3 regions of the Pseudazoarcus sp. NS36 genome follow, and region 3 is predicted to be linked to each of the others. Evidence: predicted binding sites of a transcription regulator. Region 3 holds the regulator's gene; each other region holds the start of a gene.
What was found. The regulator sigma-54, encoded in region 3, starts transcription at its own class of promoters, with help from an activator protein. The targets are predictions, from matches to a motif close to TGGCACGCTTNCTGCTNA.

Region 1: the regulator sigma-54 is predicted to act here: its motif matches at 2,076-2,093, upstream of AC6H0R_RS08535 (pilin).
Region 2: the regulator sigma-54 is predicted to act here: its motif matches at 1,829-1,846, upstream of AC6H0R_RS07235 (TorF family putative porin).

What each region holds. Positions count from the first base shown of each region.
Region 1 is NZ_BAAKJA010000004.1:325,510-328,784, reverse strand. Features, by position in the region: gene AC6H0R_RS08540 (hypothetical protein) at 1-1,411, opposite strand, end outside; gene AC6H0R_RS08535 (pilin) at 1,527-2,030, opposite strand; gene AC6H0R_RS08530 (fused MFS/spermidine synthase) at 2,245-3,275, opposite strand, start outside.
Region 2 is NZ_BAAKJA010000004.1:29,129-32,403, reverse strand. Features, by position in the region: gene AC6H0R_RS07245 (DUF2254 domain-containing protein) at 1-245, shown strand, start outside; gene thrH (bifunctional phosphoserine phosphatase/homoserine phosphotransferase ThrH) at 306-917, shown strand; gene AC6H0R_RS07235 (TorF family putative porin) at 1,062-1,784, opposite strand; gene AC6H0R_RS07230 (ammonium transporter) at 2,067-3,275, opposite strand, start outside.
Region 3 is NZ_BAAKJA010000009.1:71,500-74,774, forward strand. Features, by position in the region: gene AC6H0R_RS14280 (regulatory protein RecX) at 1-407, shown strand, start outside; gene lptB (LPS export ABC transporter ATP-binding protein) at 394-1,116, shown strand; gene AC6H0R_RS14290 (RNA polymerase factor sigma-54) at 1,134-2,576, shown strand; gene hpf (ribosome hibernation-promoting factor, HPF/YfiA family) at 2,603-2,932, shown strand; gene ptsN (PTS IIA-like nitrogen regulatory protein PtsN) at 3,080-3,275, shown strand, end outside.

The sequences.
Region 1 (3,275 bases), on a different contig from region 3:
GCGAGGCCTCAGATGCCTGTCGTATCAACAGTGCACTGACCTCCACCCGGCTTCGCACCGAATCCGGGTGGCTCTGGACTTCATACTGCGCGCGACGCATGTCATCTCCCCAGTACGCTGCGCGCAAGGCAGTGGCGGCTGCCAGCAGCCCCAACAGCGCCACCGCCCCTACTCCCAATAACACTCTGGACAAACGACTACGCCGTGCAAGCCCCGCCAAAAGGCAGGCAACGATCAACAATGGCCCAAAAGACGCAAGATAGTTGCGATGTTCGTGCACCATTTCAAGACCAAAGACAGAGGACTCCAAAGCATGGGCCAGCAGAAAGAAGGCTACCCCAAAACCGACCACCGGCCACCTGCGCCAAGTCAACGGAACAAACAGCAGCAAAAGTGCGCCCCCGGCCACCGCCAATGCCGTAACCGGTGGTTCCCACAACGCACGGGACACCGCAAAATCATCGTGATACACCCCCATTCGCGAGATGTCCGGCCAAGCAAGCATGGAAAGGTAGAACCACAAGGCACGAGCTTGCGTCAGCACGCGCTCATACAGATCAAAATCCCGGTTGCTGTATGAGCCAAGTATCCATCCAGGATACGCAACCAACAGCATCAAACCGACTACGGCAGGCAGGATGGCACAAGTCAGATGCAGGCCAAACAAGCCTTGCCGCTGTCCGGTGCTAGCTGTCGCCAGACGGAAGACGAAGACCTCGATCAAGAGCAGATACAGCGGCAGTAATGCACCATTCTCCTTGCTGAAGGCTGCTAGCGGCAGACAGAGCACATATGCGCTGGAGATCAAGAGCCCGCCAGGCCGCCCGGCGATTTGCCTTTGCCGCCCCAAGGAATACAGAACCATCCCGAGCAGACAAAATAAGGCCGCCAGGCTGGCCATCCGCTGCACGACATAGAGCACACCCGTCAGCTGCAAGGGGTGCAGCAACCAGAACGCCGCAACCAGCAGGGCAACAAGGTCGGCATGCGGCAGCTTGTCGGTACGCTGCGCGACATCAAAGCGCCGAGCCAGAATGCGCGCCAGAGCAAAGACCAGTGCGCCGCATAACAAGTGAATGAATATGTTGGTGAGTTTGAAGGCAATCGGGCTCATGCCAGCTACAGCCTGATTGAGCGCAAAACTCAACATGCTCATGGGACGCCTGAGCGGCCCCGACTCAGAAGACCACATCGCGCGCCAGATGGATTGCACATCGAAGCCGGCGACGGCGGCAAGCCGCTCGTTATGAACGAGATTGGGGAAGTCGTCGAAAACAAACCCGCCCGACAAGCCGGGCACATATACAAGAAACGCTGCCAGCAGAATGCAGACAAGGACAAGGCGAATCAGTGAACAGGCTGCCATATGGTGCAATTGATTTACCGCGCAGAAGGCCGCGAGATCCAGCAAATGCTTGGCCCCCGACCGAAAGGCATGGGGAAGCGATTCTCAAAAAAAACCGTGCCGCCTTTCGGCAGCACGGCTCACACTCGTTCGGCCAGAAACATCAGCCGAGCAAACGACATCAAGTACGGCAGTCGTTCGGCAGGTATTTGTTTTCAACGGTGGTCTTGTTGGCGCCGACCGCGGTTTGCTTGGCGTTCGGATTGGGTGCGTTACCGCACACCCAAGCCACGTTGGTGGTCGGGTTCGGCATTGCATCCACCGCAACACGGAAAGTGAGGACCTTAGCAGCAATGGCAGCGTTGGCACGGTTACCGAATGTGATGTCGATACGGCCATCGTTCACGGCCGACACCTGAGTCACGTAGTTACCCTGGATACTCGCGGGAATGGAAATACCGATCGAGGAATTAGCAACAGCCGGACCGGGCAAACGACCACGTGCCGCAATGAAATCAGCGTAGCCGTTCTTGGCACCGGCAACGAGACTCATACCTTCAGACACTTGAGCACGGATCGTGTAGTCCTGATATGCCGGCAGCGCAACAGCAGCCAGAATACCGACGATCGCAACCACGATCATCAGTTCGATCAGGGTAAAACCCTTTTGAACCATCTTCTTCATTGAAATTCTCCTTGACTGGATGACGGAACTCCGCCTGAGCTTACACAAGCAAGAACAATGCCGAAAAACAAACAGCCCCTGCCATCTAATTATTACCCCCGTTTCCACGACTGAAAACCCCTGAATCCGTGAGGTTGCTGAAAGCATACACCACAGACCTTTCAACAAGTGCCGTCAACACATGACAACACCCCCCGAACAAAGCATTGCACTGTCACTTATTGACACCACTCCACGCCTGTATCAATGGAAGAAAGATCTGCCAGCGCATGCCTGGCAACAGCTCCGGATACCGCCCCAGCAAAGCTTCGGCCTTGACCTCGTTGCCATCCAACGTATGCACGAAGACCAGCCATTGCAGTACGAATGCCGAGAACCCCTCGAAACCAGCAACCGGCTGATCGAGCCAGTGCTCACCGAACGTTATGGCCGAGTCAAAATCTCTTGAGGCGGCCGCAACGACAAACTGCCACGCCGCCTCAGCACGCTCAGGCAACGGGCCGCAATCCAGCCATGGCGCCGAAACGAACAACTCGTTGAGCTCCGCTGGAGTCAGCCTCGCAAGGGTGATTTCAGCCAGATACTGGAGCCGATTGATAAAAAACTGCTCGTCGTACTCTGTCCAGTCGCGCCGGCACCCGTCTAGAAAGGCATTAAAGGTGAACACCGCCTCCTGCGTGGCTGGATAGCGCTCAGCATCCGGCGCTTCACGATCGAACATCAAATCACGCACCGCGCGCGCGCGGCGCAGATGATCCGCGCGCGGAAAATGCCCAGAGAAACCAGGATCAATATCGCGGGGCAATGCGTCTGAAATGCCCGCCCACGTCAGCAATGGCAGTTCGGCTGCAGGCATTGCGACGAGCCGCTCAGCAGATGCGTTACGAAACCGCGTGCGTGGCGCATTGAGGGACAGCACTGGAAAGTAATCGCTGTTAACCACGCCTTCGTGCAGGGATGCCAACGCACGAATCATGCGTGCGTCCGCGACCTGACGAAAGCGCAACTGCTCCGGATGTGTAATGCCGACCCGGACCAAGTCCTCCCCTAGCGCCCCGTTGAACAGGCGTTCGAAATCTGGCGCATCGGGAAGCGGCTGCATGCTTGCGACGATCAACAGATCCGTAGAGTTCGCCAAATAAGCATGGTAATCGGCAAAGGCTGGGGCCAGCGCTGCCAGCACCGAGCCGACCAGCTCGTCGTCGATCTCATAGAGCTGCAGCCACTGCACAAACACGCCATCCT
Region 2 (3,275 bases), on a different contig from region 3:
TGTTCGACCCGATCGCGCGCGACGGGGCCTCCCTGATCGAGGTACACATGCGCCTGCAAAAGGCCCTGGCGATGCTGGCCCGCATGGGCGACGAACTGCGCGCGCCGGCGCGGCGCCACGCGGCACTGGCCCTGGCGCACGCCGAAGCCGCGCTGGCACTTGAGCAGGACAAGGAAATCCTGCGGAAGCTCTGCGCACAGGTCGGCGCCGAGCACCCCCACCCTGCGGGCAGGGTGCGAGACTGAGCGGCGGCAGCGCGGTGCTACAATCGCGCGCTGTTTTTGCCCACCACAAAAGGCCTTGCCGTGAAAATCGTCTGTCTCGACCTCGAAGGCGTGCTCGTCCCCGAAATCTGGATCGAATTCGCCGAGCGCACCGGCATCCCGGCGCTGCGCCGTACCACGCGCGACGAGCCGAACTACGACACGCTGATGAAGTACCGCCTCGACATCCTCGCGGAACACGAGCTGGGCCTGCCGCAGATCCAGGAAGTCATCGCTTCCATGGGCCCGATGGACGGCGCGCGCGCCTTCCTCGACCAACTGCGCGAGGACTATCAGGTGGTGATCCTGTCCGACACCTTTTACGAGTTCGCACACCCGCTGATGCGTCAGCTCGGCTGGCCGACGCTGTTCTGCCACAGCCTGGAAGCCGACGACACGGGTCGTCTGGTGAACTACCACCTGCGCATGCCGGACCAGAAGCGCGAAGCGGTGCGTCGCTTCAAGGAGCTGAATTTCACCGTGGTCGCAGCCGGGGATTCCTACAACGACACCGCGATGCTGGGCGAAGCCCACGGCGGCATCCTGTTTCACCCGCCGGAGAACGTCATCCGCGAGTTTCCGCAGTATCCGGTGACCAACACCTACGCTGAACTGCGTGCGGAGATCGACAAGGCTTTCGCGCGCGTCGCCTGATCACGGCGTTGCGGGCGTTCAGGACGGCGGGCGATGCCCGCCGTTTTCTTTTGTAGCGCGCATAAAAAACGGGCACCCGAAGGTGCCCGTAGAGCCGGACTGGCGAGGAGGGGTCCAGTCCGACAGCGCTGTGTGCTGCGTGAATCAGAAGCTCTTGCTGACCGACAGGATGAAGCGGCCATCGGCGGTGCGATTGTCCTTGATGTCGGTATCGGTGTAGTGCAGACCGAAATCGACGCCACCGTAGGACTTGGTCACGCCCAGTTTCCAGTCCTTGTAGTTGTCCTGGCCGGTGATGTTGGAGTAGCCGTAGTGGGCATCCACCGTCAGGCCGTCCATGACTTCGTAGGAGGCCGCCAGGTTGTAGTACTTGGAGTTCTTCGAATCTTCGAAACCGAACAGGTTGGTGAAGGAGTGCGAGTACGTGAAGGTCAGGAACTCCCAGGACAGGCCGATGTAGCCTTCGAGGGTGTGCGGATCATCATTGCCGGCGGACTTGTAGGCATTGCCGTAGTCACCCGGGTAGTAGTACTGCAGCAGGCCGACGTCGATGCCGATCGGACCAATCGAGGTCGCGTAACCACCATACAGGTTGGTTTCGAGGCTGTTGTTGGTGCCCAGATCCAGGTCGTTCAGCCAGGACACGTTAGAGGCCCAGAAGCCGAGGTAGAAGCCGCTGTCGTGTTCCCAGTCGAGACCGCCCTGAATGGCCGGACGCTGATCGGTCTGGCTGATACCGCGGAAGGCGTAGTCAGACACGATGCTGAGGTTGGCCGAAATCGGCAGCTCACCTTCGGCCATGGCGACGTTGGCACCGACGAACGGGGTTGCGGCCAGAACAGCAGCTGCGATGAGAGTTTTCTTCATGTGTACTTCTCCTGTTAAAAGGTGGGGCGTTCTGCAATGACTAGCTAGCAGGTAGCGTGCCAGATTCAAAAAATCGTAATAAAAGCTTTAAAAACGGCTATTTGCAGCAGCAACCTGTTTCGCCTGAACACGTCGCTCGCAAAGGGCTGACGTTTCCGGTGCTGAAGCCGGCACCAACGCACCAATAATGTGCATTGACGTTCATTCCGTGCCGCTCAGACCTGTCGCGTGCAAGAAAAAGAGGCGCCCGCAGGCGCCTCCGTACTCGCGCGGCTTACGCGCTTACTTGCTGACAAACTCGGGGTAGGCTTCCTGGCCGCACTCGGCGAGGTCGACCCCTTCGTACTCTTCTTCTTCGGTGACGCGGATGCCCATCACTGCCTTGAGCACGCCCCACACGATCAGGCTGCAACCGAAGACCCACACGAAGATGGTCAGGGCGCCGACGATTTGACCGAAGAAGGTCACGTCGCCGTTGGTGACCGGCACCAGCAGCAGGCCGAGCAGGCCGCACACACCGTGCACCGAGATCGCACCGACCGGATCGTCGATCTTGAAGACGCGGTCCAGCGTGGTGATCGAGAGCACAACCAGCACACCACCGGCAGCGCCGAACAGCGTGGCGAGCAGCGGGGTCGGGGTGGAGGGTTCAGCCGTGATGGTGACCAGACCAGCCAGTGCGCCGTTGAGCAGCATGGTCAAGTCAGCTTTGCCGAACATCATCTTGGACACGATGATCGCGGCAATCGCGCCACCGGCAGCGGCCGTGTTGGTGTTCAGGAACACCATCGCAACAGCGTTGGCACTGCTGATGTCGCCAAGCTTGAGCACCGAACCACCGTTGAAGCCGAACCAGCCCATCCACAGGATCAGCGTGCCGAGCGTGGCGAGCGGCAGGTTGGCACCCGGAATCGCGCGCGGTTCGCCGTTCGGGCCGTACTTGCCCTTACGTGCGCCGAGCAGGATCACACCCGCCAGGGCAGCCGCTGCGCCAGCCATGTGGACGATGCCGGAGCCGGCGAAGTCGGAGAAGCCGAGGTCACCCAGGTTGTACATGCCGAACACGTCGTCGCCGTTCCACGTCCAGGCGCCTTCCATCGGGTAGATGAAGCCGGTCATGACCACTGCGAAGGCCAGGAAGGCCCACAGCTTCATGCGCTCGGCCACCGCACCGGAAACGATGGACATGGCGGTTGCCACGAACACGACCTGGAAGAAGAAGTCCGAAGCGCCGGAATAGACCGAGTCGCCGGTGAAGTCGGCCTGCTCGACCATCGCGCCCAGCGCGTCCTCGACCAGCGTTTCACCGCCTTCGATGCCGGACAGGAAGATGCCGCCGCCGTACATGATGGCGTAGCCGCAGACGAGGTACATGACGCAGCTGATGGAGAACAGCGCGACGTTCTTGGTCAGGATCTCGGCGGTGTTCTTGCCGCGCACCAGACCGGCTTCGAGCATCGAAAAGCCGGCGGCCATCCACATCACCAGCGC
Region 3 (3,275 bases):
CGATGCGCGATCATTCGCGCGCCGAGCTCGAACGCAAGCTGGCCGCGCTCGGCACCCCCGAGGAAGTACACGCCACGCTTGATCGCATGGCCGAACTGGGCCTGCAGTCAGACCAGCGCTTCGCCGAAATGTGGGTGCGGAGCAAAGCCGGGCGTTTCGGCACGGCACGGCTCAAGATGGAACTGGCACGGCGGGGTGTGGACGCCGATACGGTGGCCGAAGCTCTGACCCACGGCGAGCTGGACGGCGACATGGAGCGCGCTCGCGCAGTATGGGTTGCGAAGTTCGGCAGCGTCGCCGCAGACCGCAGGGAATGGGCGCGTCAGGCGCGGTTCCTGCAGAGCCGCGGATTTTCCAGTGAAGTAATCACAAGGTTGCTCAAAGAGGTTCCGAATGAGTCTTCTTGAAGTGTCGGGGCTGCGCAAAAGCTACAAATCGCGCGAAGTCGTGCGCGATGTCAGCCTGGAAGTCGGGGCTGGCGAAGTCGTCGGCCTGCTGGGCCCGAACGGCGCCGGCAAGACCACCTGCTTCTACATGATCGTCGGCCTGGTGAGCTGTGATGCCGGCAGCATCCGGCTCGACGGCAACGACCTGACACACGACCCGATCCACACCCGCGCGCGCATGGGCATGTCTTACCTGCCGCAGGAAATGAGCGTGTTCCGCCGCCTCAGCGTGGCCGACAACGTACGGGCCGTGCTCGAGTTGCAGGGGCTGGAGCGCGCCGCAATCGACCTTCGGCTGGGCGAGCTGCTCGAAGAGCTCGGCATCTCCCACCTGGCCGACAACATGGCCGTCTCGCTGTCGGGCGGCGAGCGCCGACGCTGCGAGATTGCCCGCGCCTTGGCCACCAGTCCGCGGCTGATCCTGCTCGACGAACCCTTTGCCGGCGTCGACCCAATTGCCGTGCTCGACATCCAGAAAATCATCCGTTACCTCAAGGAACGCGGCATCGGCGTGCTGATCACCGACCACAACGTGCGCGAGACGCTGGGCATCTGCGACCACGCCTACATCCTCAGCGACGGCACGGTGCTCGCGGGCGGCAAGCCCGAAGAGATCATCGACGACGAGCGCGTGCGTCAGGTCTATCTCGGGGAGCATTTCCGGCTGTAAATGCTGCCGGCAGCAAGATGAAGCAATCCCTCCAGCTCAAGCTCTCTCAGTCCCTCACGCTGACACCGCAGTTGCAGCAGTCAATCAAGCTGCTGCAACTGTCGACGATCGAGCTGAATCAGGAGATCGAACGCTTCCTCGCCGACAATCCGCTGCTCGAACGCGAAGACGGCGACGAGACGCCACCGCCTCCGCCGCGCGGCGAAGTCTCCGGCGAAACCACGACCAGCGCCGACACCCCGCAGGAAGCGGCCGAGCGAGACGCCCCCGAAACCGACAGCTCGCCGATGGATTTCGCCGAAGCCTCGGGCGACTGGGGCAGCGGCGGCTCGCGCAGCCGTGACGACGAGGACGACCGCGACTACCAGGACATCCAGGCCGCCTCGATCAGCCTGCGCGACCACCTCAACAGCCAGATCAGCCTGTCGCCGATGAGTGACCGCGACCGCCTGCTGGCACGCTTCATCATCGAGGCGCTGGACGACGACGGTTACCTGCACCAGTCGCTGGAAGAGCTCATCGAAGTCATCCCCGAAGACTTCGAGATCGAACTCGACGACCTGCAGATTGCCTTGAATCAGGTGCAGAGCCTGGAGCCGGCCGGCATCGCGGCGCGCACGCCGTCCGAATGTCTGGCGCTTCAACTGCGCGCGCTGCCGGCCAGCGCAACGCGCGACCTTGCCCTGATCATCGTGCGCGAACACCTCGAATTGCTGGCCGAGCGCAACTTCGTGCGCATCCGCCGCGCCACCGGCTGCAGCGAGGACGCACTGCGCGAGGCGCAGGCACTGATCTGCAGCCTCAACCCGCATCCCGGCCTGCAGTACGGCGCCGACGACACCGGCTACATCGTGCCCGACGTGGTGGTGCGCAAGCTGCGCAACCGATGGGTCGCCAGTCTCAACGGCGAAGCCATGCCGAAACTGCGCGTAAATCAGCTCTACGCCAGCATCCTGCAACAAAACCGCGGATCGGCCGGCGCACTGGCGGGACAGCTGCAGGAAGCGCGCTGGCTGATCAAGAACGTGCAGCAGCGCTTCGACACCATCCTGCGCGTATCGCAGGCAATCGTTGACCAGCAGCGCCAGTTCTTTGAATATGGAGACGTGGCAATGCGGCCGCTGACCCTGCGAGAGATCGCGGACGAGCTCGAACTGCACGAGTCGACCATCTCGCGGGTGACCACGCAGAAGTACATGTCCACGCCACGCGGCGTGTTCGAACTGAAATACTTCTTCGGCAGCCATGTTTCCACGGATACCGGCGGAGCTGCATCGTCGACCGCGATACGCGCCCTGATCCGCCAGCTGGTCGAGGCCGAGGACAAGAAGAAACCCCTCTCCGATTCGCGCATCACGGATCTGCTCGGGCAACAGGGCATCGTCGTTGCCCGCCGTACGATCGCCAAGTACCGCGAATCGCTGAACATTCCACCCGTCAGTCAACGAAAGTCGATCTGACCCCACTCACGACGCGAGGAGCGATCATGAATCTGAACATCACCGGACATCACGTTGAAGTCACCCCGGCCATCCGCGACCACGTCACGGGCAAGATCGATCGCGTCATCCGGCACTTCGACAACGTCACCAGCATCAACGTCATCCTCTCCGTCGAGAAGCTGGTACAGAAGGCCGAGGTCACGCTGCACGTCCGCGGCAAAGACCTTTTCGTCGAAGCCGAGGACGCCGACCTGTACGCCGCCATCGATGCCATGGCCGACAAACTCGACCGTCAGGTCATCAAGCACAAGCAGAAAGTGCAGGATCACGGCCACGATGCACTCAAGCATCAGGCCGCTGCCGAAGAGGAATAATCCCTCGCTGCAGCGCACAATAGTTCCTGTACTTACCGCGGGGAGTGTTTATAATCGCGCCCTTCATCCGGTGCCCGGCGCACTCCCCGCAACCCAGCCCATCCGCGCGCTCCGCATCCTGTGCGGCGACCCGCGGCAAGTCCTGAAATGAGTCTGATCGCCGAACTTCTCCCCACCGAAAACGTCGTCATCGACCTCGAAGCGAGCAGCAAGAAGCGCGTATTCGAACAGGCCGGCCTGTTGTTCGAGAACAACCAGGGCATTGGCCGCAGCGACGTGTTCGACAGCCTGTTTGCGCGCGAACGCCTCGGTTCCACCGGCCTCGGCCAGGGCATCGCGATTC